Regions from separate parts of the Ciceribacter azotifigens genome, predicted to be linked through region 1. Evidence: predicted binding sites of a transcription regulator. Region 1 holds the regulator's gene; each other region holds the start of a gene.

Region 1 (10,350 bases):
GCAAATACCGGGAGCAGTACGAATGACCGAGATTTCCAAATTCGGCGCCTCGGCCGCCGAATCTCGAGGCAAGTCGCTGTTTGCTGCCGATGAAAGAACCCGCCGGCGCAATGCTGCCGAAGCGCGCTTCCGGATGATGGGCCGCATTGCCGTCATCATCGGTATTGTCGCTCTTATCGGGCTACTGGCGTCGATCCTGTCGAACGGCGTGTCGTCCTTCCAGCAGACATATATCTCGCTTGATATTTTCCTCGATCCGGCCAAGTTGGACAAGGCGGGTGACCGCAATCCGGAAGCGATCGCCAAGGTGTCCACCTTCGGTTATGCGCCGCTGATCCAGAAAGCTCTCCAGGATGCGATGGCCGGGAAAGGCATCGCTGGCGAGGGGGTAAACGCAAAGGCAGCCGCGGAACTGATCTCCAAGGAATCCCCGGCGGACCTGCGCAGGTTCGTTCTCGCCGATCCATCGGCGATCGGCCAGACGATCCACTTCGATCTTCTCGCCGCTGGCCGCATCGACGGATACTACAAGGGGCGCGTGACGATGGAGAGCGCCAAGCTCGACCGGAACATATCGCCCGAGCAGTTGATGCTTGCGGACAAGCTGAAAGAAGCAGGCATTCTGACCACCAGATTCAACTGGTCGTTCTTCACGGCGCCGGACGCCTCGGACACGCGCCCGGAGGCCGCCGGTCTCGGCGTCGCCATCATCGGCTCCGCCTACATGATGCTCATCGTCTTCGTGCTCTCGCTGCCGCTCGGTGTCGCGGCCTCGATCTACCTCGAGGAATTCGCGCCGCAGAACAGGTTCACCGACCTCATCGAGGTGAATATCGCCAATCTCGCCGCCGTGCCTTCCATCGTGTTCGGCATTCTGGGGCTGGCGGTTCTCATCAACTTCGTCGGGCTGCCGCAGTCGGCGCCGATCGTCGGCGGCCTCGTGCTGACGCTGATGACGTTGCCGACCATCATCATTGCCACGCGTGCAGCGCTGAAGGCAGTGCCGCCGTCGATCCGCGACGCGGCTCTCGGCGTCGGCGCCTCGAAGATGCAGGCAACCTTCCACCATGTGTTGCCGTTGGCTATGCCCGGCATCCTGACGGGAACGATTATCGGCCTGGCCCGCGCCCTCGGAGAGACTGCGCCCTTGCTCCTCATCGGCATGGTGGCGTTCGTGCGCGAGTACCCGGCTGGTCCGCCCGAGGGCTTCTTCGATCCGGCCTCCGCCCTGCCTGTCCAGATCTATAACTGGACGCAGCGTGGCGATCCGGCGTTCGTGGAGCGCGCCTCCGGTGCGATCATCGTGCTCCTCGTATTCCTGATGATGATGAACCTGATCGCGATCATTCTTCGCCGTCGCTTCGAGCGCCGTTGGTAAGAGGGCTGACAATGAGTAACATGCCGACCACAATGACGATCACGACGAAGGCTGCAACAATGAACGACTCGAAGATCTCGGCCCGCAAGGTTCAGGTGTTCTACGGCGACAAGCACGCCATCAAGGACGTAGACATCGAGATCCCGCCTCGCTCGGTCACCGCCTTCATCGGACCTTCCGGCTGTGGCAAGTCGACATTCCTGCGCTGCCTAAACCGCATGAACGACACGATCGCCAACTGCCGGGTCGAGGGCCATATCTCCATCGACGGCGAGAACATCTACGATCCCAAGGTGGACCCGGTTCAACTGCGCGCCAAGGTCGGCATGGTGTTTCAGAAGCCGAATCCGTTCCCGAAATCGATCTACGAGAACGTCGCCTACGGGCCGCGCATTCACGGGCTTGCCCGCAAGAAATCAGACATGGATGACATCGTCGCGTCGGCACTGCAAAAAGCCGGTCTCTGGAACGAAGTGAAGGATCGCCTCGATGCACCGGGCACCGGGCTTTCGGGTGGCCAGCAGCAACGTCTCTGCATCGCCCGCGCCGTCGCCGTCAGCCCTGAAGTCATCCTGATGGATGAACCTTGCTCGGCACTCGATCCGATCGCAACCGCCAAGGTGGAGGAACTCATCCACGAGCTTCGCGCGAACTACACGATCGTGATCGTCACGCATTCGATGCAGCAGGCGGCGCGTGTGTCGCAGCGCACGGCGATGTTCCACCTCGGCGAGCTCGTCGAGGAAAACGATACCGACAAGATGTTCACCAATCCCGACGATCAGCGCACGCAGGACTACATCATGGGCCGCTTCGGCTGACACCCCGTCCAACCGCGCAGACGCACTCATTCGAGGATCACGACATGTCATCGACGCATATCTACTCCGCCTTCGACGAGGAACTGAAATACCTGATGCGCCGCATCTCCGAGATGGGCGGACTTGCCGAACAGATGGTGAGCGACAGCGTCCGGGCGCTGGTCCAGGGCGACTCCGCACTCGCGCACAAAGTCATCTCCGAAGACGTCATCATGGATGCAGCGGAGCGCGAAATCGGCGACAAGGCCGTCATTACCATCGCCCGTCGTCAACCCGTCGCCAGCGACCTTCGCGAGATTATCGGTGCGCTCAAGATCGCCAGCGATCTCGAGCGGGTCGGCGATCTCGGCAAGAACAACGCCAAGCGCGCCATGGCGGTCCAGAGCGCCGGCATTCCGCGCAAGCTGGCCCGCGGGATCGAACATCTCTCCGAACTCGCGCTCGTGCAGCTGAAGGAGGTCCTGGACGTCTACTCGACCCGCTCGGCGGAAAAGGCGAAGTCCATCCGCGACCGCGACGACGAGATCGACGCCGTCTATACGTCCCTGTTCCGGGAATTGCTGACCTACATGATGGAAGATCCCCGCAACATCACCAGCTGCACGCATCTTCTCTTCTGCGCCAAGAACCTGGAGCGGATCGGCGATCACGCGACCAACATCGCCGAAACCATCTACTACATGACTACCGGCGCTCAGCCGGAAGGCGAGCGCCCGAAGGAAGACCTGACGACAGACGTCGGCGCGGTCACCGAATGATGCCGCTGCGGAGGACGAGCAAGCGATGCAGCCGAGAATAGTGGTAGTCGAAGACGAAGAGGCGCTGAGCGTACTCCTTCGTTACAATCTGGAAGCCGAAGGCTACGAGGTGGAGACGATTCCGCGCGGAGACGAGGCGGAACTGCGCCTCCAGGAGAGGGTTCCCGATCTCCTGCTTCTGGACTGGATGCTGCCGGGCGTTTCCGGGATCGAGCTTTGCCGCAGGCTGCGTATGCGACCGGAGACCGAACGCCTGCCGGTTATCATGCTGACGGCGCGGGGCGAGGAAAGCGAACGGGTGCGGGGGCTTGCGACCGGTGCCGACGATTACGTCGTCAAGCCGTTTTCCACGCCGGAGCTGATGGCGCGCGTGAAGGCCATGCTACGGCGGGCGCGTCCGGAAGTCCTGTCGAGCGTTCTTCGCTGCGGTGACATCGAGCTTGACCGCGAAACCCACCGCGTTCATCGCAAGAGCCGCGAGGTTCGCCTTGGCCCGACCGAGTTCCGGCTTCTGGAATTCCTGATGACGTCGCCCGGCCGTGTCTTCTCCCGTTCGCAGCTTCTGGACGGCGTGTGGGGGCACGACATCTATGTCGACGAGCGTACTGTCGATGTCCATGTCGGCCGTCTGCGCAAGGCACTCAACTTTTCCAACATGCAGGATGTCATCCGCACCGTGCGTGGCGCAGGCTACTCAATGGAAGCCTGATCTGGTGGCATTTCAGATAAGAAAACGGGCCCTGCAGGGCCCGTTTTTTGTTTTCTGTGTCCGCAGAAGCTTACCGTTCCGCCTTGCGACGATCGGAAACCGGCTGGTAGGCGAGTTTCGCGTGGTAACTGCAGTAGGGCGAGGCATCGAGAGACTCGCAGCCGCAGAAATGAAACTCGTCGCTCATCGGATCGCCGATCGGCCACTTGCAGGTACGCTCTGTGAGTTCCGTCAGGCCGAGGCGGCGGGAAATCGGAATAACGACATTCGAGGAGGTTACGGCGCGGACCGCTTCGACGACATCGGCATGGCCCTCTTCCTTGAGCATCGCGCCGCTTGCCGGACGCGCGTTCGCGCGGGTCGGGATGCGCGCAGCAAAGCCCGTCGGACGAGGGGCTGGTGCCGGACGTTTCGGTGTGCGCGCCGGTGCCGTGCCACCGCCCGACTTCGCGCGTCCCGGCAGGTTCAGACGATGGACCTTGCCGATCACCGCATTTCTGCTGACACCGCCGAGCTGCGCAGCGATCTGGCTTGCGCTCAGGCCTTCGGCCCAAAGCCTCTTCAGTTTTTCGACGCGCTCATCTGTCCAATTCATGCCATTATCTCCGCCGTCGCGATTTTGATGGCAGAATCCGTCACCGTTGCTTCGGACGAATCCGAAGCAAGACTTCCTCGATACTTTCGGTGACTACTTCTGCCGCATGCAATCTTTTAATGTAAATTTAACCTAGTGTGGCGCTGACTCCGTGACAAGAGTCGGGAGAATCAACGGGAATCGATTTTCAAGTTTTCCCCAACTTGCTGGTTCGCGGCGGTGGCGAGAGTCAAAGCTGTGAAAGCCGTCCCGACATCACAAAAATCCTTTGCCTGTCGCAGTTTTGTTGACAGCGCAGTGGGAAATGCCGATAGTGCCAGCCGCCGCCGAAAGGCGGCATTTTTGATTTTTTCGGGGATTTTTCTCCGGGAAATCGGAAGATCGTTCTTGACATCTATCGGTTGCGAAGGAGCTGCTCCGCCATGGCTGAAGCCACACCGCTTTACGAAACCTACCTGCGCGCGCCTCTGCGTTTCGAGCGCGGCGAAGGGGTTTGGCTGATTGCGGAGAATGGCGAGCGATATCTCGATTTCGCGGCTGGTGTCGCGGTGAATGCGCTCGGACATGCCCATCCGCATCTCGTCGAGGCGCTGAAGGCGCAGGCCGAGAAGGTGTGGCACCTGTCGAACCTATATGAGGTGCCGGGGCAGGAAACGCTGGGCGAGCGGCTGACGAAGGCGACCTTCGCCGACAAGGTGTTCTTCACCAATTCGGGCGCCGAGGCGCTGGAATGCGCGATCAAGACCGCGCGCCGCTATCATTTCTCGAAGGGGCACCCGGAGAAGTTTCACATCATCACCTTCGAGGGCGCCTTCCATGGCCGCACGCTGGCGACGATCGCCGCGGGAGGACAGGCAAAGTATCTCGAAGGTTTCGGACCCAAGGCACCGGGCTTCGACCAGGTGCCGTTCGGCGACATCGAGGCGGTAAAGGCCGCGATCACCGATAACACAGCTGCGATCCTCATCGAACCGGTGCAGGGTGAAGGCGGCATCCGTGCTGCGTCCAACGAGTTCCTGCGGGCACTTCGCCAGATCTGTGACGACAAGGGGCTTCTTCTGATCCTCGATGAAGTCCAGTCGGGCGTCGGCCGCACGGGCAAGTTCTTCGCGCATGAATGGGCAGGCATCACGCCCGATATCATGGCCGTCGCCAAGGGTATCGGCGGCGGCTTTCCGCTCGGCGCCTGCCTCGCCACCGCGGATGCCGCGTCCGGCATGAAGGCCGGCACGCACGGCTCCACCTATGGCGGCAATCCATTGGCGATGGCCGTCGGCAACGCCGTACTCGACGTCATTCTCGCCGATGGCTTTCTGGAGCATGTGCGAGACGTGGCGCTGGTCTTGCGGCAGGGCCTGGCGGCGCTTCATGACCGCTTTCCCGATGTCATCGAGGAGATCCGCGGCGAGGGCCTGATGCTCGGCATCAAGGCGAAGGTGCCGAACGCCGAACTGCTTCAGGCCATGCGCGCCGAGCACATTCTCGGCGTCCCGGCCGGCGACAACGTCATTCGCCTGCTGCCGCCGCTCATCACGACGGCGGAAGAAGCGCGCGAGGGCCTCTCGCGGGTCGAACACGCGGCCGAACGGGTGCGCAGCGCCCACGCAAAGCAGGCGGCGCAAGCCTAAGCAGCAGAAGTTCAGACAGGTTTTCCCATGGCATCTCCGAAGCATTTCCTCGACCTCTCGGCCGTCTCGTCCACAGAGTTGCGTACCATCATGGATGACGCCCGCGTGCGAAAGCAGGCGACCAAAGCCGGAACGGCGGACAAGCCGCTTGCCGGCAAGATGCTGGCGATGATCTTCGAGAAGCCGTCCACGCGCACGCGTGTGTCTTTCGACGTCGGCATGCGCCAGCTCGGTGGTGAGACCCTCTTCCTTTCCGGTACGGAAATGCAGCTCGGCCGCGCCGAAACGATCGGCGACACCGCAAAGGTCCTTTCGCGTTACGTGGATGCGATCATGATCCGCACGACCGATCATTCGCGCCTCCTGGAGATGGCGGAGCATGCGACCGTTCCCGTCATCAATGCGCTGACGGACAGCACGCATCCTTGCCAGATCATGGCCGACATCATGACCTTCGAGGAGCATCGCGGTCCGGTGAAGGGCAAGACGCTCGCCTGGACCGGCGACGGCAACAATGTCCTGCATTCGCTCGTGGAAGGCGCCGCCCGCTTCGGCTACCGCATGAACATGGCCGTACCGCTCGGATCCGAGCCGGACGACAAGTATCTCAACTGGGCACGCGACAACGGCGGCGAAATCATGCTGTGCCATGAGGCCGAGCGCGCCGTTGAAGGTGCCGATGCGGTCATCACCGACACCTGGGTTTCGATGAACCAGGAGCATAAGGCCAGGGGGCACAACGTCTTCCAGCCCTATCAGGTGAATGGTGCACTGATGGCGCGCGCCAAGCCCGATGCCCTGTTCATGCACTGCCTGCCGGCGCATCGCGGCGAAGAGGTCACCGACGAGGTGATCGACGGTCCGCAATCCGTCGTCTTCGATGAGGCGGAAAACCGCCTGCATGCACAGAAATCGATCCTCGCCTGGTGCCTTGGCGCGATCTGAAGCGGTTTGCGCGGGTCTGCAGCGTCCGGCTTGATCTTCTCGCTTGGCGACCCCATGTGAGCGGTAAATTCGGGGTTTTTGCATCCCGACAGTCAAGCGTCTTCGGCGCAAGGAGTACAATAATGACAGACAGGGCCTCTGAACTCGGCGAATTCGGTTTCGCCGGAGATGACCGGGTTGTTCCGTTTCAGGTGGAAGGTCTCGATGTGCGCGGACGAGCCGTGCAGCTCGGCCCCCTGGTCAACACCATTCTCGCGCGGCACGAATATCCGGCGCCCGTCGCACGTCTTCTGGCCGAGGCGATGGTCCTCACGGTGCTGATCGGCACTTCCTTGAAATTTCAGGGAAAGTTTACCGTTCAGACGAAGAGCAACGGGCCTGTGGATCTGCTGGTCGTCGACTTCTCGACGCCTGAAGACGTGCGCGCCTATGCCCGCTTCGACGAGGAGGCGCTGGCCGCCGCGGTCGCAGACGGCAGGACATCACCCGAAGCTCTGCTCGGTGAGGGCATTCTCGCCTTCACCATCGACCAGGGAAGCTTCATGCAGCCTTATCAGGGGATCGTGCCCCTCGACGGTACGTCGCTTGAGGAGATCGCCGGGGTCTACTTCCGTCAGTCGGAACAGATTCCGACACGGGTGCGCCTCGGCGTCGCCGAGTTCTTCGATCGCGACGAGGACGGCCATCCGCGCCGCGGCTGGCGGGCCGGAGGGCTGATTGCCCAGTTCCTGCCCGAGGCGCCGGAGCGGATGCGCCAGCCGGACCTGCATGGAGGCGACGGAGACGACGGCGAGTATGTCTTTTCGGAGGACGATGCCTGGTCGGAAGCGCAGGTGCTCGTCGACACCGTCGACGCCGACGAACTGACCGATCCGCAGATCGGCATAGAGCGTCTCCTGTTCCGCCTCTTTCACGAGCGGGGTGTGCGGGTCTACCAGCCGCAGCCGGTCTTCGATCGGTGCAGCTGCTCGCGGGAGAAGGTGAAGGGCGTCTTGAAGAGCTTTTCCGACGAGGAGATCGAGCAAAGCCAGGAAGACGGCGCCATCACCGTCACCTGTGAATTCTGCTCGATCACCTACCGCTATGAAGCGGCCGAGGTTCGTGAAGGCTGAAATTGATGACGGCACCGTCCAGGCGGGTGGCGCCGTTTCTGATTGCGGTCAGGTGCTGGATCCAATCGGGTCTCAGTTGAGGACTCGCAGCATGCCCGGCGCGTCGAGCGAGAAGGCCGGGATCGCCACCTCGAAGAGGTCGCCTTCATCGGTCTCCATCTGGTAATGACCGAACATGACGCCTGAGGGTGTGTCCAGAGGGCAGCCCGAGGAATATTCGTAGGTGTCGCCGGGCCTCAGCTGCGGCTGCTCGCCGACGACGCCCGGGCCGGTGACCTCATCGACCTGACCGTTCTGGTCGGTAATGTGCCAATAGCGGTTTACCAGTCGAACCGACCTGTCCGAGTGATTGGTGATCGCCACCCGATATCCCCAGACATATCGTCCGTCGTCCGGATCGGATTGCTCCTCCAGATAGTAAGGCTCGACACTGACTTCGATGTCCCGCGTCAGGGCTCGATACATAGGGTTGACCTTCTTTATGTCTCGCTAACCATATCTATCAGCTCGCCGCATCGGTCAAGGAATGCGGGCGCGCGAGCACGCAAAGTGCCGTGACTTCGTAAAATTGCTCCTAACGGCGCGACCAGTGGCTTTTGCCGCTCGGTCCGCTGACGGGCTTGCCCGGCGCTCGCAGGGGCGCCGGACAACAGGGGCTGTGGCTCAGGCCGGAACCTTGCGGAGTGCCTGTGCGAAGTCTTCCAGCAGGTCGTCGGTGTCCTCGATGCCGCAGGAGAGCCGCAGGGTGCCGCCCGAGATGCCGAGTTCGGCGCGGGCTTCGTCAGTCAGGTTCTTGTGCGTGGTCGTTGCCGGATGGGTAATCAGGCTCTTCGAGTCACCGAGATTGTTCGAGATCTCGACGATCTTCAGTGCATTCTGCAGGGCGAAGGCGGCGGCCTTGCCGCCCTTCAGTTCGAGGGCTACCAGCGTCGAGCCGCCCGACATCTGCTTGGCAATGATGTCTGCCTGCGGGTGGTCGGCGCGACCGGGATAGACGACGCGCGCGACCTGTCCCTGCTCGGCAAGGAAGTCGGCGATTTTCGCGGCGCTCTGCGTCTGCTGGCGCACACGCAGCGGCAGCGTCTCGACAGCCTTCAGAAGAGTCCAGGCGTTGAACGGCGACATCGCCGGCCCGGTATGACGGAAGTAGTCCTGGAATTCCTCGTCGATCCACTCCTTGCTCGAGAGCACGACGCCGCCGAGACAACGGCCCTGGCCGTCGATATGCTTGGTCGCGGAATAGACGACGACGTGCGCGCCGAGTTCGAGCGGCTTCTGGAAGAGGGGAGTGGCGAAGACGTTGTCGACCACCAGCTTGGCGCCGACCTGATTGGCGAGCCTGGCAACGCCGGCGATGTCGATCACTTCCAGCGTCGGGTTCGTCGGGCTTTCAAGAAACATCACCCTGGTGTTCGGACGGATCGCCTTTTCCCAGTTTTCCAGATGGCGCCCGTCGACCAGCGTACACTCGATGCCGTATTTCGGGGCGAGCGTCTCGACGACCCAGCGGCAGGAGCCGAAAAGTGCACGGGCCGCGACGATGTGATCGCCGGCTCTCAGCTGGCAAAGGATGGCGGCAGCGACGGCAGCCATGCCGGATGCGGTGGCACGAGCCTCCTCCGCCCCTTCCAGCAGGCACATGCGTTTCTCGAACATGTCGTTCGTCGGGCTGCCGTAGCGGGCGTAGATGAAACCGTCGTCCTCACCCTTGAAGCGGGCTTCCGCCGCCTCGGAGGTCTCGTAGACGAAACCCTGCGTCATGAAGATCGCTTCCGAAGTCTCGCCGTACTGAGAGCGAAGGGTGCCGCCATGGACCAATCGCGTTGCGGGACGCCAGTTCTTGCTCATGCCACTCAGCCTTTCAAACACAAAAAAACCGGTCGCGATTTCGGACCGGTTTCAAGCACCCGGTCTCTTTAGCCATTTGTTTAACGTGGCTGCAAGCCGACCGGCCAAATCACCACGGGATAAGCTTGCCTTACGCCGATCCCGGGCTTGCGTCAATTCCTCGACTTTGGTTTTGTCGGGCCAAACGGGATGGGACAAGATGACAAGGACCACGGGTATCCTGGCGGATCGCGCCATTGACGCGCTGTTCGGTGAAGGCCGGCTGAAAAGCGAGGCCCCCCTCGACGCCGACCAGGTGCAGCCGGCAAGCCTGGACCTGCGCCTCGGTTCGAAGGCGATGCGCGTCCGCGCGAGCTTCATGCCCGGTCGGGAGCACAAGGTTGCAGACAAGCTCGAACGCCTGACGTTGCACGAGATCGATCTCGAAGACGGGGCCGTTCTGGAAACCGGCTGCGTCTACATCGTACCACTGATGGAGAGCCTCGACCTGCCGCAGGACATGTCGGCCTCGGCCAACCCGAAGAGCTCGACCGGACGGCTCGACATCTTCACTCGC
Region 2 (10,350 bases), on a different contig from region 1:
TCAAGTGCGGCCCGTCGCTGCAGGCCGACGATCTCCTGAACCTGATCGACATCCTGAACCCGCAGAACGAGGCCGGCCGTCTCACGCTGATCTGCCGCTTCGGCCACGACAAGGTCGCGGAACACCTGCCGCGCCTCATCCGTGCCGTCGAGCGGGAGGGTCGCAAGGTCGTCTGGTCGTGTGACCCGATGCACGGCAACACGATCACGGTCAACAACTACAAGACCCGTCCGTTCGAGCGGGTTCTGTCGGAAGTCGAGAGCTTCTTCCAGATCCATCGCGCCGAAGGCTCGCATCCGGGCGGCATCCATATCGAGATGACCGGCAAGGACGTGACCGAATGCACCGGCGGTGCGCGTGCAGTCACGGCCGACGACCTGCAGGACCGTTATCACACCCACTGTGATCCGCGGCTCAATGCGGACCAGGCACTGGAACTCGCTTTCCTGCTCGCCGAGCGGATGAAGGGCGGGCGCGACGAGAAGCGAATGATGGCTGCGAACGCCTGATCGCTGCGGTGTGAGGTCGATGAATTCGGCTGATCGGTAAGTGAAGAAGACTGAAGTTGACGGACCGGGCCGGCTTGGTGAAGCTGGCCCGGTCTTTGTTTCCGGAGGTCCTCATGGTTGAATTCCACGACGGTCGCTGCAATTGCGGCGCTGTCCATTTCCGCGCCAAGGGTGAGTTGCAGGACCTCATCGGCTGCCATTGCTCGCAATGCCGCCGACAGACCGGCCTCCATTATGCAGCGACGAACGTCCATAAGGACCGCCTGGAGATCGAGGGCGCGGACAATGTCAGCTGGTACCGCTCCAGCGATACCGCACGCAGAGGCTTCTGCCGGACCTGCGGTTCGGCTCTCTTCTGGGAGGCGGACGGCGCCGACCATCTATCGGTGATGGCGGGCGCGTTCGACCAGCCGACCGGGCTTCGTTTCGGCTATCACATCTACTGCGCCGACAAGGCGGACTATTACGACGTTGCCGACAGTGCTCCGAGATTTTCGGCAGGGAGGACGTCCGCACCGACGGGCGACTGACCTTCACCGGCGAGGCGTCCGTCCTCTCGCCGAAGCCTTTCGACCGCGTAGTGGAAAGCCTCCTCCAGCGCTGCAAACTTGGTCGATTGCCAGTGGAAATAGTCACTGGTGAAACGGCGGGAAAGCCAGAGACTGCCGCGACGGCGCGGCAGTTCCCAGCCGAGCAGCCCGTCCGTCTCCGCCTTCTTGAACATGCGCTTCAGGTTCGTCGACGAAACGGAATAGCTCTCGCCGAGTTCCGCGAGCGCCGTCGGCCCGACGAAGGTCTTTTCGGCTGCAGGATCATATTCATCGATGCGCGAGATCAGGTCGTGCAGGACAATGCCGCCGAGATCGGACCACAGGAAATGGCCGATCGTCTCCGGCGGGTCGCGCCAGTCGGGGTGCTCGACCAGCTTGGCCGCGGCATAGGGCTGGGCGATGCGGAAGATGCGCGGGTCTGCGTTGCTGGTTGCCTCGCGGTCGCCACCGTCCAACCGGTCGAGACAGGCCATGTGCGCCGTGAACCAGCTGACCATGCCCGCATTGCTGGGCTCCGTCGCTTCGAGGACCCGGATGCGGCGGTCCGGCACGCCGGGCACGTCGCGCAGGAACTTGTAGGCAACAAGCTCCGCCAGATAGGCGGTTGCCGTGTTGCGGCTCGCCGCGCCGACTTTCATCACGACCTCGACGAAACGCGTGGCGGTGAGGCCCGAGAGCGGATCGTCGTCCGTGCGCTGCAGGTTCAGCGCATAGAGCGACTGCGTCATCAGCCACTTGCGGTGGCTTGCCTTCAACCGCGAAAGCCGCGGTGTGCGCAGATGGATGCCGATCAGATGGTCTGCGATCTGCTTTTCGATGGCAGGAAACAGCGGATGGCTAACGATTTCGGCACGGGTAAGGGCTCGCATGGGATGCTCGAAAACAAAATCAGTAGGTCATCAGAAAATATGGGCCATACCGCGCGTTACGGACGCGCGGAAGGCCCGGAGAAGGTCATCTTCTCCTCCTAAGAGATTTATAGATCCTTTGTGTGTCAACGTTTTTTCTCGGCGGCGAGAAAAATGCCGATTTGATGTGCGCCGTCAGGACGCCGGCGCGGACAGGCGTTCGACCTGTTCCGGGAAGAAGCGCTGGGCGCTGAAGCCTTCGCCGAACATCATGTCGTGCTGCAGGTAGCGGTAGTCACGGACGACCGGGTCGAGCTTCTTGCCAGCCTTCGACCAGTCGGGGACAGAGCCGCCGGCGCGCTCGACCAATTGATGGCGGTCTATGGCTTCGTAACGCGCGTGGACCGTGCCGAGGACGCCGGTGTAGAAGGGATGTTCGTAACCGGCGAGCTTGACCACATGATAGGAGAGGAAGGCGGGGCTTACGGAGCCGAGATCCTTCTGGACGCCCTTCTTCGAGGACCAGACGACCAACGGCGTTTCGTGTTCGCGCTTCATGATGTCGAGCGGAGCCGAGCGGGTGGCCACCTGGTCGGGCATATAGCCGCTTTCCGGATAGACGGTGCCGAGTGGCGGCAGGTGGTCGCCGAAGATGACGACGATCGTCTCGCGGCGGCGCTTCTTCGCCCAGTCCATCAGCATCTTCAGGCTCTGGTCGGCCTCGCGGACGCCCTGGGCGTAGGTCGCAAGCGATTGCGTGCTTGCCGGCGAGAGGGTCGGGCCGTCGATCGCGACGGTGTTCTTGGCATAGCGGTGCGGCTCGTAAGGGCCGTGGCCTTGCAGCGTCACACCGAAGAAGAAGAAGGGCTTTTCACTGCGATCGGCCGCGCGCATGAGCTCCTTGGTGAACGCTTCGTCGGAGGCGAAGATACCGCGCTTGTCCATCACCGGCATGTTTTCTTCCGACAGGAAACTCTCGAAGCCGAAGGCCTCGTAGACGTTGGCGCGGTTCCAGAACCAGCTCTGGAACGGATGGAACGACTTGGCGACGTAGCCCTTTGAGCGGAAGAAGGTGGCGAGCGACGGAACCGGACCGCGGACATACTGCTGATACGGAATGCTGCCGTAGGGCAGGAACGCGTTGGAGAAGCCCGTCAGCGCCTCGAATTCGACATTGGCCGTCATGCCGCCGAACTCGGGCGAGAAGACGTTGCCGGACGAATTCTTGCGGATTGTCGGCATCGGATCGGGCGAGAGCCGGACATTGCTGAGCCGGGTCGGATCCCAGAGCGACTCGCTCATCAGCATGATGACGTCGGGGTGCTCGCCGGTATCCGCCGCGGGGAGCGGCGCGCCCTGCGGGATGTTGTCGATCGCCTGCGCACCGTAGCCTTCCGGCGCGGTGACGTTCGCCATCGGCAGGTTGAAGGCAAAGGCGAGCAGGAAGCCGTTGTGCAGATAGTTCTCACGCTGGTCCCACATCATCGGGATAATGTTCAGGCGGTCGCGCAGCGGCGAATATTCGGCATAGTCCATCAGCGAGAGGAAGCCGCCGATGAGCGGCACGCCGACTAGCAGGCGGAAGAGCTTTGCCGGACGGGAGAGCGACGGAAAGCGGCGCCATGCGAAGAACCACAGATAGACGAGCGCGACCAGGGCTGCGACCAGAAAGCAGGCGATTGCTACCGCCAGATAGGGTCGTGCTGCCACCATGACCGGCAGCAGTTGCAGGATCTGGCGGCCGAACAGCATGTCGCTCGGATAGAGCGGGTCGGACAGGAAGAGCTGCTTCTGGGCCGATATGAAGGCGGGAATGACGGCGAGCGGTACCAGGACCAGCGCCGACTGGTAGGCGCGGCCGAGAAGCGCGTCGGTTGCAGCAAAAAGCAGGAAGAGGATGCCGACCGCTGCCGGGCCGGGACGGTCGGTGGCGATCAGGAAGCGCAGGGCTTCGTGGAGATCGCCGCGGGCAATCCACTCCGTCGTAAGCACCGTCAGTATGGCGAGGAGCAGAAGATTGCCGAGGCGAACAGCCGCCCACGCATAGCCGTCCCGTCGGTTCGCCTTCGCGGCGACGGAAGCGACGGCCCTGTCGGGCGTGATGGAAATAGCCGGATCGGAAACGATCTCAACCAAGGCACTCTCCAAATTTGGACGGCATGTCAGAAAACTGTCGTTCCTCTGTCACATAACTGTAATGAACGCCAGATGAACCGGCCGTTCATGGGAGAGTTCCCCGCTGTTTTCCGCGCTGGATTTGGTCTTGTGGCGTTGCGGCTGCGTCCGGCTCGCGTTAAACGAAAGGTATGAGCGACACTACGAACCGCCCCGACATTCTTCGCATTGCAATCGCGCAGTTCAATCCGACTGTCGGCGACGTCGCCGGCAATCTCGCCAAGGCTCGCGAGGTGCGCAGCCAGGCTGCCGCCGCCGGCGCCGACCTCGTGCTTTTCACCGAGCTCTTCCTATCCGGCTATCCGCCGGAGGATCTTGTACTGAAGCGAGCTTTCCTCAGGAACTGCCTCGCGGCAGTTGAGCAACTGGCGGCCGACACCGCCGACGGCGGGCCGGGGGTGGTCATCGGTTTCCCGCGGCAGGGCGAGAAAGGCCGGCACAATTCGGTTGCCGTCCTCGACCGGGGGCAGATCATCGCGACCCGCGACAAGATCGACCTGCCGAACTACGGCGAATTCGACGAGAAGCGCGTCTTCATTGCCGGTGAGATGCCGGGTCCTGTGAATTTTCGAGGAATCCGCATCGGTATCCCGGTTTGCGAGGATATCTGGGGCGATCTCGGCGTCTGCGAGACGCTCGCCGAAGCGGGAGCGGAAATCCTTCTTGTGCCGAACGGCTCGCCCTACTACCGCGCGAAGATCGACGTGCGCTACCAGATTGCCCTGAAGCAGGTGATCGAGTGTGGACTACCGCTCGTCTACGTCAACCAGGTGGGCGGGCAGGACGAGCTCGTCTTCGACGGCGCAAGCTTCGCCTTCAACGCCGACAAGTCGCTCGCCTTCCAGATGAACCAGTTCGAGGCCGAGCTCCTGGTCACGACCTGGAAGCGCAGTGCCGACGGCTGGCGTTGCGACGAAAGGCACATCGCCCACGTGCCGGAGGAGGCGGAGGCCGACTATCGTGCCTGCGTGCTCGGTCTGCGCGACTACGTCAACAAGAACGGTTTCAAGAGCGTGGTGATCGGCCTTTCGGGCGGCATCGATTCGGCGCTCTGTGCAGCGATCGCGGTCGACGCGCTCGGCGCCGAGAGGGTGCGGACCGTCATGCTGCCCTACCGGTACACCTCGGAAAGCTCGTTCTCGGATGCCGCGGCCTGCGCCAAGGCGCTCGGTTGCCATTACGACATTGTGCCGATCGGCGAGCCCGTCGATGCCTTCATCTCGGCGCTCTCTGAGCTCTTCGAGGGAACCGAACCGGGCGTCACGGAGGAGAACCTGCAGGCGCGCACGCGCGGCACGATCCTCATGGCGATCTCCAACAAGTTCGGCGCCATGGTCGTGACGACCGGCAACAAGTCGGAAATGTCGGTCGGCTATGCGACGCTCTACGGCGACATGAACGGCGGCTTCAATCCGGTCAAGGACCTCTACAAGATGCAGGTCTACGCGCTTTCTGGCTGGCGCAACAAGAACGTGCCGCAGGGCGCGCTCGGGCCCGCGGGCGAGGTCATTCCGGCCAACATCATCTCCAAGGCGCCGTCCGCGGAGTTGCGGCCGAACCAGACCGACCAGGATTCGCTGCCGCCCTATCCAGTGCTGGACGACATCCTCGAATGTCTCGTCGAGCAGGAGATGTCGGTCGAAGAAATCGTCGCGCGCGGCCACGACGTTGCGACCGTCCACCGGATCGAACATCTGCTCTACCTTGCCGAATACAAGCGCCGGCAGTCGGCGCCTGGCGTCAAGATCACCCGGAAGAACTTCGGCCGCGACCGGCGCTACCCGATTACCAACCGGTTCCGGGACCGCTGATCCCGCCGATCCCGACAGGAGGCGAGCATGCGCAGTTCCGTAGAGATATTCGACTGCAAAAGCCGCACCTCCAGGGTCGTCTGGCAGACGGAGGCGCTGGTCGAGGCACCGAACTGGACGCCGGACGGTGTATATCTGGTGATCAACGGCGACGGCCTGATCTACCGGCTGCCGATCGATGGAAGTGTGCTGCCGGAGCGGATCGATACGGGCTTTGCCGGCGCGTGCAACAACGACCACGGGCTTTCCCCCGATGGCACCATGCTCGCGATCTCCGACAAGACCGAACACGGCAAATCGTGCATCTATGTCCTGCCGGCGGCGGGCGGCGTGCCGCGGCAGGTGACCGCGAGGCTGCCGTCCTACTGGCACGGCTGGTCGCCCGACGGGTTGCAACTCGCCTATTGCGGAATCCGCGACGGCGAGTTCGGCATCTACACGATCTCCGCCGATGGGGGCGAGGAGAGGGAGCTGATCCGCGGCGGCGGGCACAATGACGGCCCTGATTATTCGCCGGACGGGCAGTGGATCTACTTCAACTCCGATCGCAGCGGGCTCATGCAGATCTGGAAGATCCGGCCCGACGGCACCGGGCTCACGCAGGTGACCGACGACGGCCTTGCCAACTGGTTTCCGCACCCCGCACCGAAAGGCGACGCGCTCGTCTTCCTCTCCTATGGGGCGGATGTCGAAGGCCATCCGCGCGACAAGCAGGTTTCGATCCGGCGGATGGATATCACGACGGGAAAGACGGAAACGCTCATCGAGCTCTTCGGCGGACAGGGCTCCTTGAACGTGCCGAGCTGGTCTCCCGACGGCGACGCCTTCGCTTATGTCCGCTATTTCCCCGTCGAGTGAAACCGGGTTGCACGTAGTCGGACTTGCCACCGGCGGCGAACTGTGAACAATCGGCTGCGTCAGGTGCCCGCCGGCAAGGCGGGAGAATCGGGAATCCGGTGACAATCCGGAACGTGCCCAACGCTGTGTGGCGGATGCCTGTCGCAAGGAACCGGTCTTCCGGTTCGCGTCACTGGCCTTTTGGCCGGGAAGGCGGCGACGGGCAGCGGAAGCCGAGTCAGAAGACCGGCCTGGCAAGATAGACTTGGCCCGCGCGGACGGCGGGCGGTCCTTTGCATTGTTGGGGATTTGACGATGCCGGACGAGCCGATGGACCATATGGTCCGAGCCGGCGCCTTCTCCGTTGAGGAGCGCGCCACCATTTACAAAGCCATAGAGACCCGCCGCGACGTGCGCGACCAGTTCCTGCCGGACCCTCTGCCGGACGATCTCGTCTGGCGGCTGCTGTCCGCTGCCCATCACGCGCCGTCGGTCGGCTTTATGCAGCCGTGGAACTTCATTCTCGTGCGCGATGCCGAGCGGCGCGAGGAAGTCTGGCGTGCATTCAGCCGCGCCAATGACGAGGCCGCCGGAATGTTCTCGGGCAAGAAGCGTGAGGACTATCGTGCGCTGAAGCTCGAAGGCATCCGCAAGGCACCCCTCGGCATCTGCGTAACCTGCGACCCGACGCGCGGCGGTCCGGTCGTCCTCGGCCGCACGCACAATTTCAGCATGGACCGCTACTCGACCGTCTGCGCGATCCAGAACCTCTGGCTTGCGGCGCGCGCCGAAGGCGTCGGCGTCGGCTGGGTCAGCATCTTCCACGAGGACGAGCTCAAGCGGATTCTCTCGATCCCGGAGCATGTCGAGGTGATCGGCTGGTTCTGCCTCGGCTACGTGGACGCGCTTTACGGAGAGCCGGAGCTGGCGGTGAAGGGCTGGCGGCAGCGCCTGCCGCTTGAGGATCTGGTTTTCTCCGAAACCTGGCAGGAGAGGTCCGTCGGCTGAGATCCGACGGACGCCGCAGGCATCCGTGCCCTACTGCTGAATGGGTTGCGGGCCGGAGAGCGCAGGATGCCTGAGGTCGATACCGCTCGTCTCGCTGGGGATGAAGACGGGGCCGACCTGGCGCACCTTCCTCTCCGCCGGGTCGTAAGGCCGCTCGACGGGCGCGGACGGAGCGGCTTGCTGGGGAAGCGATTTGCCGGTCGTCTTCAGGTCGATGACGGAAGAGCCGTAGTCGGGGACGTTCGCGCCGGCCGCCTGCTCCTTCATCTTGCGATAGAAGTCCGTGAGATTGCAGGTGCAGGAGGGTTGCTCGCCCTTGCGCCGGCTCTGGTAGGAGAACGCCGTCGGCGACTGCCGGTAGGGCCTGCCTGTCACGGTCGAGATCATCTCGCCGCTTTCTGGTTCGGTGACAGAACGGAAATAGAGCTCGGTCTCGATGCCGGGGCACATCTGCCGGCAGAGCTCCGCGTCGCGCCGGAAAGTGAGCGGCGTGGTATTCGAGGAGATCGGGAAGAAGGCCCCGTCGCAGCTGCGCACGCAAAGCGTCTGCAGGTCGCCGGCACCGTTCTGCCAGCCGCCCGTCGGCAATCCGTCCGTACCCACGCGCGGCGCCACCATGTCGAGATAGGGGGTGCGCGGAGGATCGGCAGGCGTGGTATCGGCCTCCACCGGCTCGTCGTCGCAGCGGTTGGCGTCCATCGTGTCGAGAATCTTCTGTCGGACCTCGTTGCGCTGCGTGCCACCGCTTCGCGCGGCATCGCGCCTGTCCGCAAGCTGTTGCTTTTCCGCGTCCAGCCGTTTGATGTCGGCGGAAAGCGCGACGCATTCCGGACGGTTCATCGCCGCGTAGTCGGTGACGCTCGGCGACCCACAGCGCAGGTCGAGGAAGCGCTGGCGGGCCTTGCGAATCTCGAAGTTTTGCCTGGCGATAGCGCTGGAGAAGCGTCGCATCGCTGCGGTATCTCCGACCACCTCCGGCTCGCTCACGAGGCTCGCGCGCAACCTGTCGCAGATCATCGACGCATGGGAGACAGCCGGAACAGGAAGGGTCGCAAGGACCATCACGGACAGCAGGGCGAGACTACGGCGGTACGGCAATTGGCGTTCCCGATCGGCGAATGACAGGCGTTGCTCGGATCGACTTGCCTATAGGCGCAATCATCATAGCTGGCGAGCGTCATTCCGCCAACCGGAAGCTCAATTTTGGCTTAACAGACAGCGCCGGCCGGAAGCTTGCCTCCGGCCGGTACCAGACCGGCGAACGCGACCGCCGTCAGGCGGCGCGGGCCTGTTCGAGCGTCATCGGTTCTGCCAGCACACGCTGGTCGATTCCGGCGACCTCCTTCATCCGGTCGAGCAGGTCCTGGGTCACTTCCCAGGCGATGGCGACCGCGTAGACGGAGCCGATCTTCTGCGGATCGGCGATCCGTTCGCCGGGGCATCCCATGCGGCGGAACATGCGTTCCAGGAACACGTCGGTCACCGTAACGATGTGCGTGAGCCCGGAGGCGATCCCGAGTTCGCCGACACCGCACATCAGCTCGGCGGCGGCAATCGTCACCTGGTTGGACGCACGGTCCTGCGAGATTTCCGGATCGATGCAGAAGCGGCTCGATTCCCAGATCGCGGCGCTGCGGATCGGCGGGTTGTCGCCGAGCAGGACCGGAAACGTGTCGTCGAGCATGTTCGGACCGAGGGTGGGAAGAAGTCGCAGGGCTCCCCGCAGGCGCCCCGTCTCGGGCGAATAGGAGAGGACGTAGATCGGGTTGGCGTCGTCGTAGTGATCGATCTCCCAGTCTCCCTCCACCTTGACATCCCATTTCAGGAGGTCGTGAAAGACACGCTTGCGCAGGCTGAACACGTCTGCCATCTCTTTCCGATGGCGATCGCGGTTGGCTCCGTTGATAATCCTAATCATGCCGGTCTCCCTTCTAAGGTCAGGGAGAAAAATTCGCTTTTTCAGCCAGAAATTGAAACTGGCGGTAGGGACAGTTTAAGTGATTGCAATTTGCGATTATTCTCGCTTGCCCATCGTACAGTCTACAGTGTCGGGGCCGCATGCAAGAGCTGCGGCGGGCGCGAGTTCTATTCTGAACGGCTATCGGGCCCGGAGATGAGGCCCTGCCAAACCGCCTCTGCGACGGCCTGCGTATTGCTCACGACATTCAGCTTTCGCCGAGCGTTCGACATGAAATAGCGGACAGTCCGCTCCGAGATGCCGAGAATGACGGCGATCTCCCAGTAGCTCTTGCCGGCCGCTGCCCAGGTCAGGGCCTCCTTTTCCCTGCCGGTCAGAATGGAGCGCATGCTCTCGCGATTCAGGCCTTCGTCGGATGTCTCCAGCACCGCTGCATGGAACTTCGCTGCGAGAGCGTGAACGTCGCGGTCGCAGTGGCGACGAAACTGCCGCCAGTCACGTGCGTCCGCGACGCTGATCGCGAACAGGGCCGCATGGCCCTCGCGGGAGGCGAGTGGATAGCAGACACCGGTGGTGGAGAGCGAATGTTCGCGGGCGACGGACAACAGGAGTTGTGCGCTCGGAATCGTTTGCGGCAGCACGGACCAGTCCAGAGGGCGCACCGACGTCAGGGCGTGCTTCAGCAGCGGCGTC
Region 3 (10,350 bases), on a different contig from region 1:
CGCGAGCGAGCCGGCGGATGAGGTCGTGGTCGAGGGGCTTGGCGAAGCGGGCGTCGGCCACCGTCGTCGGAAGTCCGGCGGCGTCGAGGTCTTCCGCCGCCACCAGACAGTCCGCAAGGCGCGTGCCGAACGAGAGAAGGGCGATCTTCGTGCCTTCCTTGACGATCCGGCCCTTGCCGATCTCCAGGATAGAGCCGCGTTCGGGCAGTTGCACGCCAACCCCTTCGCCGCGCGGATAGCGGAAGGAGATCGGGCCTTCATCATAGGCCGCGGCCGTGCGCACCATGTGCTTCAGCTCGGCCTCGTCGGCGGCGGCCATCACCACGAAGCCGGGAAGCGCGGCAAGGAAGCCAGTATCGAAAGAACCGGCATGGGTCGGCCCGTCGGCGCCGACGAGGCCGGCGCGGTCGATCGGGAAGCGCACCGGCAATCTCTGGATCGCCACGTCGTGAACGACCTGGTCGTAGGCGCGCTGCAGGAAGGTGGAATAGATCGCGCAGAAGGGCTTGTAACCTTCCGCCGCAAGGCCTGCCGCGAAGGTGACGGCGTGCTGCTCGGCGATGCCGACATCGAAGGTGCGATGCGGGAAGGCTTCCTGCAGCTTGTCGATGCCGGTGCCGGAGGGCATTGCCGCGGTGATGCCGACGATCTTCTCATCGAGCGTCGCCTCCTGCACCAGCGTCTCGCCAAAGACCGCCGTATAGCTCGGAGCATTCGGCTTCGCCTTCGCCTGCGTGCCGGTGATGACGTCGAACCTGTTGACGCCGTGATACTTGTCGGCGGCTGCTTCCGCCGGGGCATAGCCCTTGCCCTTCTGGGTCACGACATGGATCAGCACCGGACCATTGCCGTTGTCGCGGACGTTGCGCAGCACCGGCAACAGGTGGTCGAAGGAGTGTCCGTCGATCGGGCCGATATGGTAGAAGCCCATCTCCTCGAACATCGTTCCGCCGGTCACGTAGCCGCGGGCGTGCTCGACCGCGCGGGTGAGCGCCCGGTCGATGCTCTTGCCGAGATAGGCCGTCAGCTTCTTGCCGAAGTCGCGGAAACCCATATAGGTGCGGCCGGAGGCGAGCCGCGCCAGATAGGCGCTCATCGCGCCGGTCGGCGGCGCGATCGACATGTCGTTGTCGTTCAGGATGACGATCAGCCGGGCGTCGAGCGCGCCGGCATTGTTGAGCGCCTCGTAGGCCATGCCGGCCGACATAGCGCCGTCGCCGATCACGGCGATGACGTTGCGATCGGTATGGCTGAGTTCGGCGGCGACCGCCATGCCGAGGCCGGCCGAGATCGAGGTCGAGGAATGTGCCGCACCGAAGGGATCGTATTCGCTCTCGGCGCGACGGGTGAAGCCGGAAAGCCCGCCCTCCTGTCGCAGCGTGCGGATGCGGTCGCGCCGGCCGGTGAGGATCTTGTGGGGATAGCACTGATGCCCGACATCGAAGATCAGACGGTCGTGCGGCGTATTGAAGACCTTGTGGATCGCGATCGTCAGCTCGACGACGCCGAGGCCCGCGCCTAAGTGCCCGCCGGTCTTCGACACGGCGTCGATCATCTCGTCGCGGACCTCGCGAGCGAGCTGCGGCAGGTCACGATCATCCAGTTCACGCAGGTCCGTCGGCAGCTTCACCTTGTCGAGCAAGGGGGTCTCGGGCAGCGATGTCACGGGCTCAGGCCTCATTCTTCTTATGTCGTCGGTTCAAGGGTCCTGCGCCCTAAGCCGAAATTCCCGGCCCGGCAATACCGCAGAACGGCCCATGCCCTCCTTATATAGAAGTTAACGGCCTTCGGGCAAAGGGACAAACTCGTCTTCGTCACCGGGAACGATGTCGAATCTGCCGGTGCGCCATTCCTCCTTGGCCTTTTCGATGCGTTCCTTCGACGAGGAAACGAAGTTCCACCAGACGTGGCGCGGGGAAGCGAGAGCGGCGCCGCCGAAAAGCATGATGTGACAGCCGTCCACGCCACCCTTCAGCGTGATCGCGTCGCCGGGGCGGAAAACCAGCAACTGGTCGGCGCCGAAGCGGTCGCCGGCGATCTCCACCTCACCGGACAGGACATAGGCGGCGCGCTCCTCGTGGCCGGCGTCGAAGGGAAAACTGGCGCCGGCCACGAGCGCCAGGTCGACATAGAGCGTATCGGAAAAGACGCCGACCGGCGAGGTCATGCCGGCGAGGCTGCCGATGACCACCCGCCCGCTGGCGCCGCGGTCGTCGAAGACGGGCATCTCGTCATGCCCGGTATGGGCGAAGGCGGGATCGATCTCCTCCTTCTCGTCGGGAAGGGCAATCCAGGTCTGCAGGCCGGAAATCGACAGCGGGCTGCCGCGCAGGTTTTCCGGCGTCCGTTCCGAATGCACGATCCCCCTGCCCGCAGTCATCAGATTGACGTCGCCGGGACGGATGACGAGGGTCGTTCCGAGGCTGTCGCGGTGCTTGATCTCGCCGTCGAAGAGATAGGTGACGGTGGAGAGGCCGATATGCGGATGCGGGCGCACGTCGAGTGCCTCGCCGGCCTTCAGCACGGCGGGGCCCATGCGGTCGAAGAAGATGAAGGGACCGACCAGGCGACGCCTGGCGGAGGGCAGTGCGCGGCGCACGGCGAGCCCGCCGATGTCGCTGGTGCGGGGAATGATGAGATGTTCGATGGCGTCGCAGGCCCGCGCGTCGCCGGCGGCGGGATCGATTCCGGGAAAGAACGACATGAAGGTCTCCGATCGATTTGGCTTTTGCTAACGTAGTCACCATCGGCACGGGATGACAGGGAAAATCCGGCTTTCTCGCAGGATCTGCGGGTGACACACCGTTCAACCCCGCGACGATCGAAGGAACGGCTCGCCGTCTTTGCCGCCGATTCCATGGGGGCGGGCCGAGCCGTCACAGAACTGTAACGGCAGCCCGCTAACCCGCAATTCGGACATTCCAACAGCGTCAGCACAGGAGCAAGCCATGACCGACTTCGACACCAGCAAGCTTTCTTGGGACGAATGGGACGAACTGCAGAACCCGCCGCCGGCCGAAACCGATTTCGATCGTGTCGTCGAGCGGGCGATCTCGCGCCGCGGCTTCCTCGGCGGCGTGCTTGCCTTCGGTTCGGCTGCCGCCGCCATGGGCACGCTCGGCAACCTGATGAGCTCGACCTCGGCCGAAGCCCAGGAGGCGGCTTCCCGCTTCCAGTTCAAGCCGGTTGCGATCGCCACCGACAACACGGTCCATGTTCCGGAAGGCTACAGCTGGCAGCCGCTCGCCAAGTGGGGTCAGCCGCTGTTCTCCAGCGTTCCGGACGTCGATCCGGCGAAGGGCGTCAGCCTCGAGAACTCCGACAAGGTCTTCGGCGAGAATACCGACGGGATGGAGCTCTTCGTGATCGGCGGCCATCAGGTGATCGCCATCAACCACGAATACGTGAACCCGGAAATCAACCTGCCGCACACCGAGAAGGGCGTGCCGCAGTCGGCCGACGACGTGAAGATCCTGCAGAACATGCAGGGCGTGACCGTCATGGAAGTCGCCGAGGGCGAGAACGGCTGGCAGATCGTGCTCGACAGCCCGTTCAACCGCCGCATCCACCACAACACGCCGATGACGCTTTCGGGTCCCGCCGCCGGTTCCGACCTCGTCAAGACCGCGGCAGATCCGAAGGGCACCGACTGCCTCGGGACCTTCAACAATTGCGGCGCCGGCCGGACGCCGTGGGGCACCTATCTGACCTGCGAAGAAAACTTCAACGGCTATTTCGGCTCGACGGATGCGAATTTCGTCCTGCCGGAGGACTATGCCCGCTACGGCATCACCGCCGAGACCCGCTACGCCTACGAGAAGTTCGACGCACGCTTCGACGTCTCGAAGAACCCGAACGAGCCGCGCCGCGCCGGCTACGTGGTCGAGATCGACCCCTCGAGCGCCACGTCGACGCCGGTCAAGCGCACCGCGCTCGGCCGCATCAAGCACGAGAACGCCGCCGTCGTGGTGGCGCGTGATGGCCGCGTGGTCGTCTACATGGGCGACGATGAACGCGGCGAGTTCCTCTACAAGTACGTCTCGAACGGCATCTACGTTCCGGGCGGCGACACCTCGATGCTGCTCGACGAGGGCACACTCTTCGTCGCGAAGTTCGCCGACGACGGCACCGGCGAATGGCTGGCGCTGACGCCGGAGACGACCGGCATGAAGATGGACGAAATCTGCGTCTTCACCCGCCAGGCGGCCTCTAAGGTCGGCGCCACGACCATGGACCGCCCGGAATGGGTGGCGATCAACCCGGTTGCCATCGAGGCCTATTGCGCACTGACCAACAACAGCAAGCGCGGCGTCAAGAAGAATGCCGGCGGCGACGAGATGCCGGTCGGCGGGCCGAACCCGCGCGCCGAGAACGAATACGGCCAGATCGTCCGCTGGTACCCGGAAAACGACGACCACGCCGACGGCAAGTTCAAGTGGGACCTGTTCTGCATGGCCGGCAATCCGGATGTTCACAAGGATGCCTATGCCGGCTCCTCGAACATCAATTCCGGCAACATGTTCAACTCGCCGGACGGCATGATGTTCGACACGACGGGCCTCCTCTGGATCCAGACGGACGGCGAGGACACCAACGAAGGCAACTTCGCCGGCCAGGGCAACAACCAGATGCTCGCGGGCGATCCGGCCACCGGCCGCATCGAGCGCTTCCTGACGGCGCCGAAGGGATCGGAAGTCACCGGCCAGACCTGGTCGGCCGACAAGCGCACCCACTTCGTCGGCATCCAGCACCCCGATGCGCCCTTCCCGGACGGCGAAGGCAAGCTGCCGCGTTCGACCGTCGTCGCGATCAAGCGCAACGACAATGCGATGATCGGCTGACGAGCGCATTCATCGCTTGCGGGGGGGCATCGGCTCGGACCGGTGCCCCTTTTCCGCTTTGCCGGGAACCGCAGCGAGGGCCTGCGACAACTTACGGCGCAAGCACAAGCCTACTATCATGTCGGCCTCGGAGCCGGCATCCGGCGCGATCAAGTCCTTGATCGCAAAAGATTCATCCACGGCGCGGACGCGCCGTGACTGGATGCCGGATCATCCTCGGGTTTAACCCGAGGACGGGCATGACGGAGGACGGAGAGCCGGATCGTCACAACAACCTTGTCCATCGACGAAAATGCCCGGACGAAGCCGGGCATGTTCATCTCACTTCCAGGCGCCATCCGCTCAATAGTAAGGCGAGAGGCACTGGCGGCGCGGTCCGTGATACGGCTGGAACGTGTTCGAATACGGATCATACGATCGATAACGCGCCTCGCACCAACGGTAGTGCCGCGGGTTGAGGCCCATGCCGGCACGCGGGACGGTCGGGGTGGCGAGCGCACCGCCGATGATGAGACCGGCGCCGAAGGCCGCGAGCGGGAACCAGTAGCCGTTGTGGTAGCGATAGCCCGGACGCGGATGACGATAGCCGCGATAGCCGCGGTAATAATAAGGCGGGTAGTAGTGGCGGTGCCTGACCTGGAGGACATCGCCCGAGGTCTCGACCTTCGGTGCAGGTACCGGGACGGTCACCGCCTCGGCGGGGGTATAAACGCCCATCGTGAGGGCGGAGGCCAGAGCAAGCGCGGCCCAGCGCTTAATTGTCGTATTCATGACACTCACTCCATCCTAATTCTCGTTCGACATCATACCACGACTTTTCCGGGAAAACGAAAGCGTAGTATTGTCGCAACGAGATACCCGCCGGGATAGAAAAGGCATCCTGAACGAAGCGTTCATGCACGCTCTGCCACCCGGGCGCCGGGAAAACGTCCGGACGAGCCATGTTGTTCCGGAGCGGTGCCGGTCACGCCTCGATCTCGACGTCTCCCTTCGGACGCGAGCAGCAGGCGAGCACGTATCCCTCGTCGATCTCGTCGTCGAGGATGCCGCCGTTGTGGTTCATTTCCACCTCACCGGAGAGCTTCATCACCTTGCAGGTGCCGCAGAGGCCGGATTCGCAGGCCGCACCGATGCGCACGCCTGCGGCACGGGCCGCCTGCAGGAGAGTGTGACCCGGCTCGCAGGCGCCCTCCTTGCCGGACATCGCGAAGGTGACTTTCGTGCGTGCGACCTCGCCCGAAGGATTGGCGACCACCACCGGTGGCTCCGGCTTCACCGGCTGGAAGGCTTCCTCGTGGTAGTTCTTCATGTCGAAGCCGGCGCCCGAAAGCGCATCGCGGACGGTCGCCATGAAGGGTTCCGGGCCGCAGCAGAAGACGGTGCGGTCGAGGAAATCGGGCGCGAGCAGCGCGATCTTCGCCTTGTCGATCCGCCCCCTGAGGCCCGACCAGAGCTGGCCGCGGGCGGTCTGCCGGACGACGAAGCCGAGGGAGAGGTTCTCCATCTCGCGAGCCTTGGCCTCGAGTTCCGCACGGAAGATGATGTCGTCCGGCGTGCGGGCGCAGTGCACGAACGCAATGTCGCTGTCAGGCGTCCGGTCGCCGAGGTCGCGCGTCATCGATATCATCGGCGTGATGCCGGAACCGGCGGAGATGAAGAGATACTTGCGGCCGGGATGCCGGACATAGGAAAAGTCGCCGAGCGGGCCGATCGCCTTCAGCACCATGCCGGGCTTCAGATGGTCGAGCATCCAGCGCGTGCCGATGGACCCCTTCTGCGCCTTCACCGTGACCGCGACCGTGTAAGGGCGCGACGGACTGGAAGAGAGCGTGTAGGTGCGCAGCACCGGCTCCGGGCCGACCGGCAATTCGAGCGTGACGAACTGGCCGGGCAGGTAACGGAACCAGAGGCCGGAGCGATCCGGCCGGAAGGTGAAGGTCATCACGTCGGGTGCTTCCGGCGTGACGGCGACGCAGGCGAGCTTGTGCTCCCGGTCCGACCAGGGGCGCATCTCGTCGACATGGCGGTAATTGGTGACGGCGATGTTCATATCAGGCGACCGCGGAAAGAGGGGCTTCGTCGCCCTGGAGACGGTTGACCATGAAGTTCGAGTACCACTCGACGAACTGCATGACGCCGCCCTCGTGCTCCAGCGAATAGGGGCCGGGTTCATAGGCCGGCGAGCGGATGCCGAAGGCATTCTCCTCGACGATCGCCCGGTCCTGGTCGTTGGTCATCGTCCAGACATGGGTCAGTTCGTCGAGATCGTAGTCGACCCCTTCCACGGCGTCCTTGTTGACGAGCCAGGTGGTAGTGACGGCGGTCTCCTCCGCCGACAGCGGCAGCACGCGGAAGGAGATCGCGTGGTCGCCGAGGATGTGGTTCCAGGTCGTCGGATAATGGAAAAGCAGCATGGTGCCGACATGGCTGATCGGCACGTCGGCGGAGAGCGGGCGACGAACGGCTGGCTTGCCACTCAGCGTATAGCTTTCGGCTTCCTGGATCAGCGGCATGCGGGCGGTGCGGAACTGGCCGGTCGGGTCCATCCGGAACTCGCTCGGCAGGCCGGCGGCCTCGCAGCGGGCCCAATGCTCGGCGATGAACGGGTCGTCCTTGGCGCCCTGCACGCCGGTCGCGGTGGGCGCTTCCGGATAGGTGCGGCAGAGCTCCGGATGGTTGCCGGCGCAGTGGTAGCACTCGCGGTTGTTTTCCCAGACGAGCTTCCAGTTGCCCTTCTCGATGATCGTGCTGCGATGGGCGACCTTGGCCTCCCAGAGGCGGTGGGGCTTCAGGTAGGGCTCGATGGTGGCCCGCACCGGCGCGAAATCCGGCGCCTCGTCGGCGAGGCAGATGAAGACGTAGCCGCCGACGCTCTCGCAATGGACGGCCTTCAGGCCGAATTCGCTTTTGTCGAAGGTCTCGCCCATCTGGCGGGCGAAGACGAGCGAACCGTCGAGATCATAGGTCCACTGGTGATAGGGGCAGACAAGCTTGGCGGAGGCTCCGCGGTCGGAGGTGCAGACGCGGTGGCCGCGATGGCGGCAGGTATTGTGGAAGGCGCGGATCGCGCCATCCTTGCCACGCACGACGACCACCGGGTAATCGCCGATCTGGGCGGTGAAATAGTTGCCGGCGCGCGGGACTTCGCAGTCATGGCCGATGAACAGCCAGTCGCGATACCAGATCGTCTCCATGTCGAGCTTGAAGTAGTCCGGATCGATATAGAACGGCTGCGCGAGACTGAAGCCCTCGCGGCGGCTCTTGAGTTGACGCAACACGGAACTGTGCAGATCCATCGGTGTCCTCGTTCGGCAGGGCGTGGCGGGAAGGAACCGGACGGCGATTGATGTACTGACGCCGTCCTTCGATCATCTAACCACAGACGACGCGTCTCTGCTGCGCTGCGAAACGACATCGCCTCGAGCAATCACGACATCGAAAATTGGGCCCTTCGGCAGATCGCGATTTTCAGAATAACCGTTTTGTAACCTGGACTTAATCTGACAATCCAAGTTCTTTCGAAGAAGCGGATTGGCGCAAATTGACAAGCATGCGACGGTGCCGAGCCGGGCAATCGCGATCAATGGCGACGCAAGCTTCGCGTAACGGACGCACTTCATAATGCCCACTTGCCGGAGCTCGTTCAGGGCCTCGCCCTTGCCGCCGAAGTTGGACCATGCCGAAGTTCAGATATTTCGCACTGAAGAAAAACGACGCTCCGCCATCGGCGCTCAAGGCCGTCCACACAGAGTTCCTGCGCACGGGGCGGATTTCACGGCGCCGCGAGGATTGGCTCGCCGAAGAGCGTCGCTACCTCACCCACGAGGAGGTGGCCGAGCGCACGGGGCGCAAGCTTGAAGCCGCGGGCGAGACGACCCACGAACGGATCAACGCCTTCCACCGGTCGATCCGCTTTCCAAAGCTTATTTTTCACCGCACGCTCGAGAACCAGCCGCATCTCGGCTACTGCCACGTGACGTCGGCACGCACCAGTTTCGCCCGCTTTGCCGATGTGAAGTGGGCGTTCTACCTCACCAATTTCTTCGCCGACATCGGCGGCACCGAACAGTTCTTCGAGCGCATCCGTCCGGATTTCTCGCGCATGTATTTCGCCGTCGCGATCCAGCCCGATCGTGACAGTCGCACGATGGCGATCGACCGCTCGGTCCGCGACAACGGCGTGCTCTTCCGCACCCGGGACCCTAAGGAAGCCCTGAAGAACGTGCTGATGCTGGGTGCCCGCGACGTCGAACTGCGCGAGATCATCGCCGCTCTCTGACGTCGACGGCGGTTGCGGTGGTCAGCCGCCGAAGCCGCCGACGGACTGCTTCTTGTAGATCAGCCAGTCCTTCGGAACGTAACCGCCCTCGCCATAGACCGTGACGGTATTGCCGCCCGCAGCCTTCGAGGTTGCGAGTGCCCGTTCCGCATAGCTGGTGAGATCGAAGGCGTTCGGCGCCTGTTCGGAAAAACAGATGCCGAAGGACATCTGCGCCTGGCCGAGCGCGCGGCCGGAACCGCCGTTGACGACCGCCGTCGAGGCAAGTTTCGCCCGGACCAGATCGACGATGCGGCTAACTTCCTCCTGTTCGGAGGTATAGAAGAGCATGCCGAAGCGCGCACCGTCGAAGCGGCAGGCGAGGTCGCCGCCGTTCGTCACCGTCTGCACGATCTTCGACACCTGCTTCAGAAAGCGCTCGGCGACAGCCGGGCCCATCTGTTCGGAAATACGGCCATACTCGTCGATCTCGCCGACGGCGAGCCCGCACAGCACCGGCATTCCCGGATTGGCATAGACCTTGGCAAGCGCCTTGTTGAAGGCACGGCGGCTTCCGAGCCCGGTCAAGGCGTCGACGAACTTCGCCGTTTCCGCCTCTTCCGCCTCGCGCTGCAGGTCGGCGAGAGCCGCCGTCTTGTTGACGACCGCGCGCACGACGGTGCTGTTCTGGGTCGCCCGTTTCTCGGTCGCGACCTTGAGCGCGGTGATCGATTGTCCAAGTTCGACGTGGTCGATGTCGCCCTCCGACAGGATCACCCGCGAGGCATCGCCGATCAGGCGACCGTAATCGGTGAGCGAAAGTTTCTCCTCGTTCAAGAGGCTGATGAAATTGCTCATTTCGGCGCGGACATGGCCGTTCTGGCGGCTCAGGAGGCCCGCTTCGTGATGGTGCGGCAGGTATTTCCGTCCCAGTGCATCGAGTGCGTCCTGCGTCTTGTTCTTGCCGAGCGCCACGAATTCCCGCACCAGTTCCGGGTTGCTGCCGGCATAGGCCTCGTAAACCAGTTCGTAGTTCCGCGGCAGGCCGTCGATGCCCATCTGGTGCATGGCGGTGGCGACACGCAGGGCAATACTGGAGGCGGGGTTCTTCGGAGGAAGCATGTCTGTTGTCCCGGCATTTCGAGGCGAATCTGTCGTTGGACGGGACTATAAAAGGCAGAATTCTTTCTTTCGGTTACACCGATGGATAAAGTTTTAGCGACCGTCCGCGATCCGATCCCTTCGGCTGTG

Evidence for each region. Region 1 encodes PhoB, which activates phosphate uptake and scavenging genes when phosphate is short. Its sites were predicted from a motif close to TGTCATNNANCTGTCAT; they were not measured.
Region 2: the regulator PhoB is predicted to act here: its motif matches at 4,091-4,107, upstream of ACM6UT_RS08495 (LTA synthase family protein).
Region 3: the regulator PhoB is predicted to act here: its motif matches at 2,875-2,891, upstream of ACM6UT_RS16250 (PhoX family protein).

The regions. Positions count from the first base shown of each region.
Region 1 covers NZ_JBLQTA010000003.1:62,393-72,742, reverse strand. The annotation lists gene pstC (phosphate ABC transporter permease subunit PstC) at 1-26, shown strand, start outside; gene pstA (phosphate ABC transporter permease PstA) at 23-1,378, shown strand; gene pstB (phosphate ABC transporter ATP-binding protein PstB) at 1,411-2,199, shown strand; gene phoU (phosphate signaling complex protein PhoU) at 2,244-2,957, shown strand; gene phoB (phosphate regulon transcriptional regulator PhoB) at 2,983-3,666, shown strand; gene ACM6UT_RS05445 (GcrA family cell cycle regulator) at 3,737-4,261, opposite strand; gene ACM6UT_RS05440 (aspartate aminotransferase family protein) at 4,684-5,889, shown strand; gene argF (ornithine carbamoyltransferase) at 5,917-6,834, shown strand; gene ACM6UT_RS05430 (Hsp33 family molecular chaperone) at 6,957-7,946, shown strand; gene apaG (Co2+/Mg2+ efflux protein ApaG) at 8,019-8,411, opposite strand; gene ACM6UT_RS05420 (O-succinylhomoserine sulfhydrylase) at 8,610-9,794, opposite strand; SAM riboswitch at 9,842-9,920, opposite strand; gene ACM6UT_RS05415 (2'-deoxycytidine 5'-triphosphate deaminase) at 9,994-10,350, shown strand, end outside.
Region 2 covers NZ_JBLQTA010000004.1:231,207-241,556, reverse strand. The annotation lists gene ACM6UT_RS08510 (class II 3-deoxy-7-phosphoheptulonate synthase) at 1-509, shown strand, start outside; gene ACM6UT_RS08505 (GFA family protein) at 623-1,039, shown strand; gene ACM6UT_RS08500 (hypothetical protein) at 973-1,929, opposite strand; gene ACM6UT_RS08495 (LTA synthase family protein) at 2,104-4,044, opposite strand; gene ACM6UT_RS08490 (NAD+ synthase) at 4,215-5,894, shown strand; gene ACM6UT_RS08485 (TolB family protein) at 5,922-6,752, shown strand; cobalamin riboswitch at 6,797-7,000, shown strand; gene bluB (5,6-dimethylbenzimidazole synthase) at 7,047-7,739, shown strand; gene ACM6UT_RS08475 (DUF2865 domain-containing protein) at 7,770-8,837, opposite strand; gene ACM6UT_RS08470 (acyl-homoserine-lactone synthase) at 9,013-9,657, opposite strand; gene ACM6UT_RS08465 (LuxR C-terminal-related transcriptional regulator) at 9,825-10,350, opposite strand, start outside.
Region 3 covers NZ_JBLQTA010000011.1:132,960-143,309, reverse strand. The annotation lists gene dxs (1-deoxy-D-xylulose-5-phosphate synthase) at 1-1,666, opposite strand, end outside; gene ACM6UT_RS16255 (pirin family protein) at 1,778-2,704, opposite strand; gene ACM6UT_RS16250 (PhoX family protein) at 2,949-4,841, shown strand; gene ACM6UT_RS16245 (BA14K family protein) at 5,184-5,612, opposite strand; gene ACM6UT_RS16240 (FAD-binding oxidoreductase) at 5,806-6,891, opposite strand; gene ACM6UT_RS16235 (aromatic ring-hydroxylating oxygenase subunit alpha) at 6,893-8,137, opposite strand; gene ACM6UT_RS16230 (DUF6656 family protein) at 8,518-9,120, shown strand; gene ACM6UT_RS16225 (GGDEF domain-containing protein) at 9,142-10,221, opposite strand.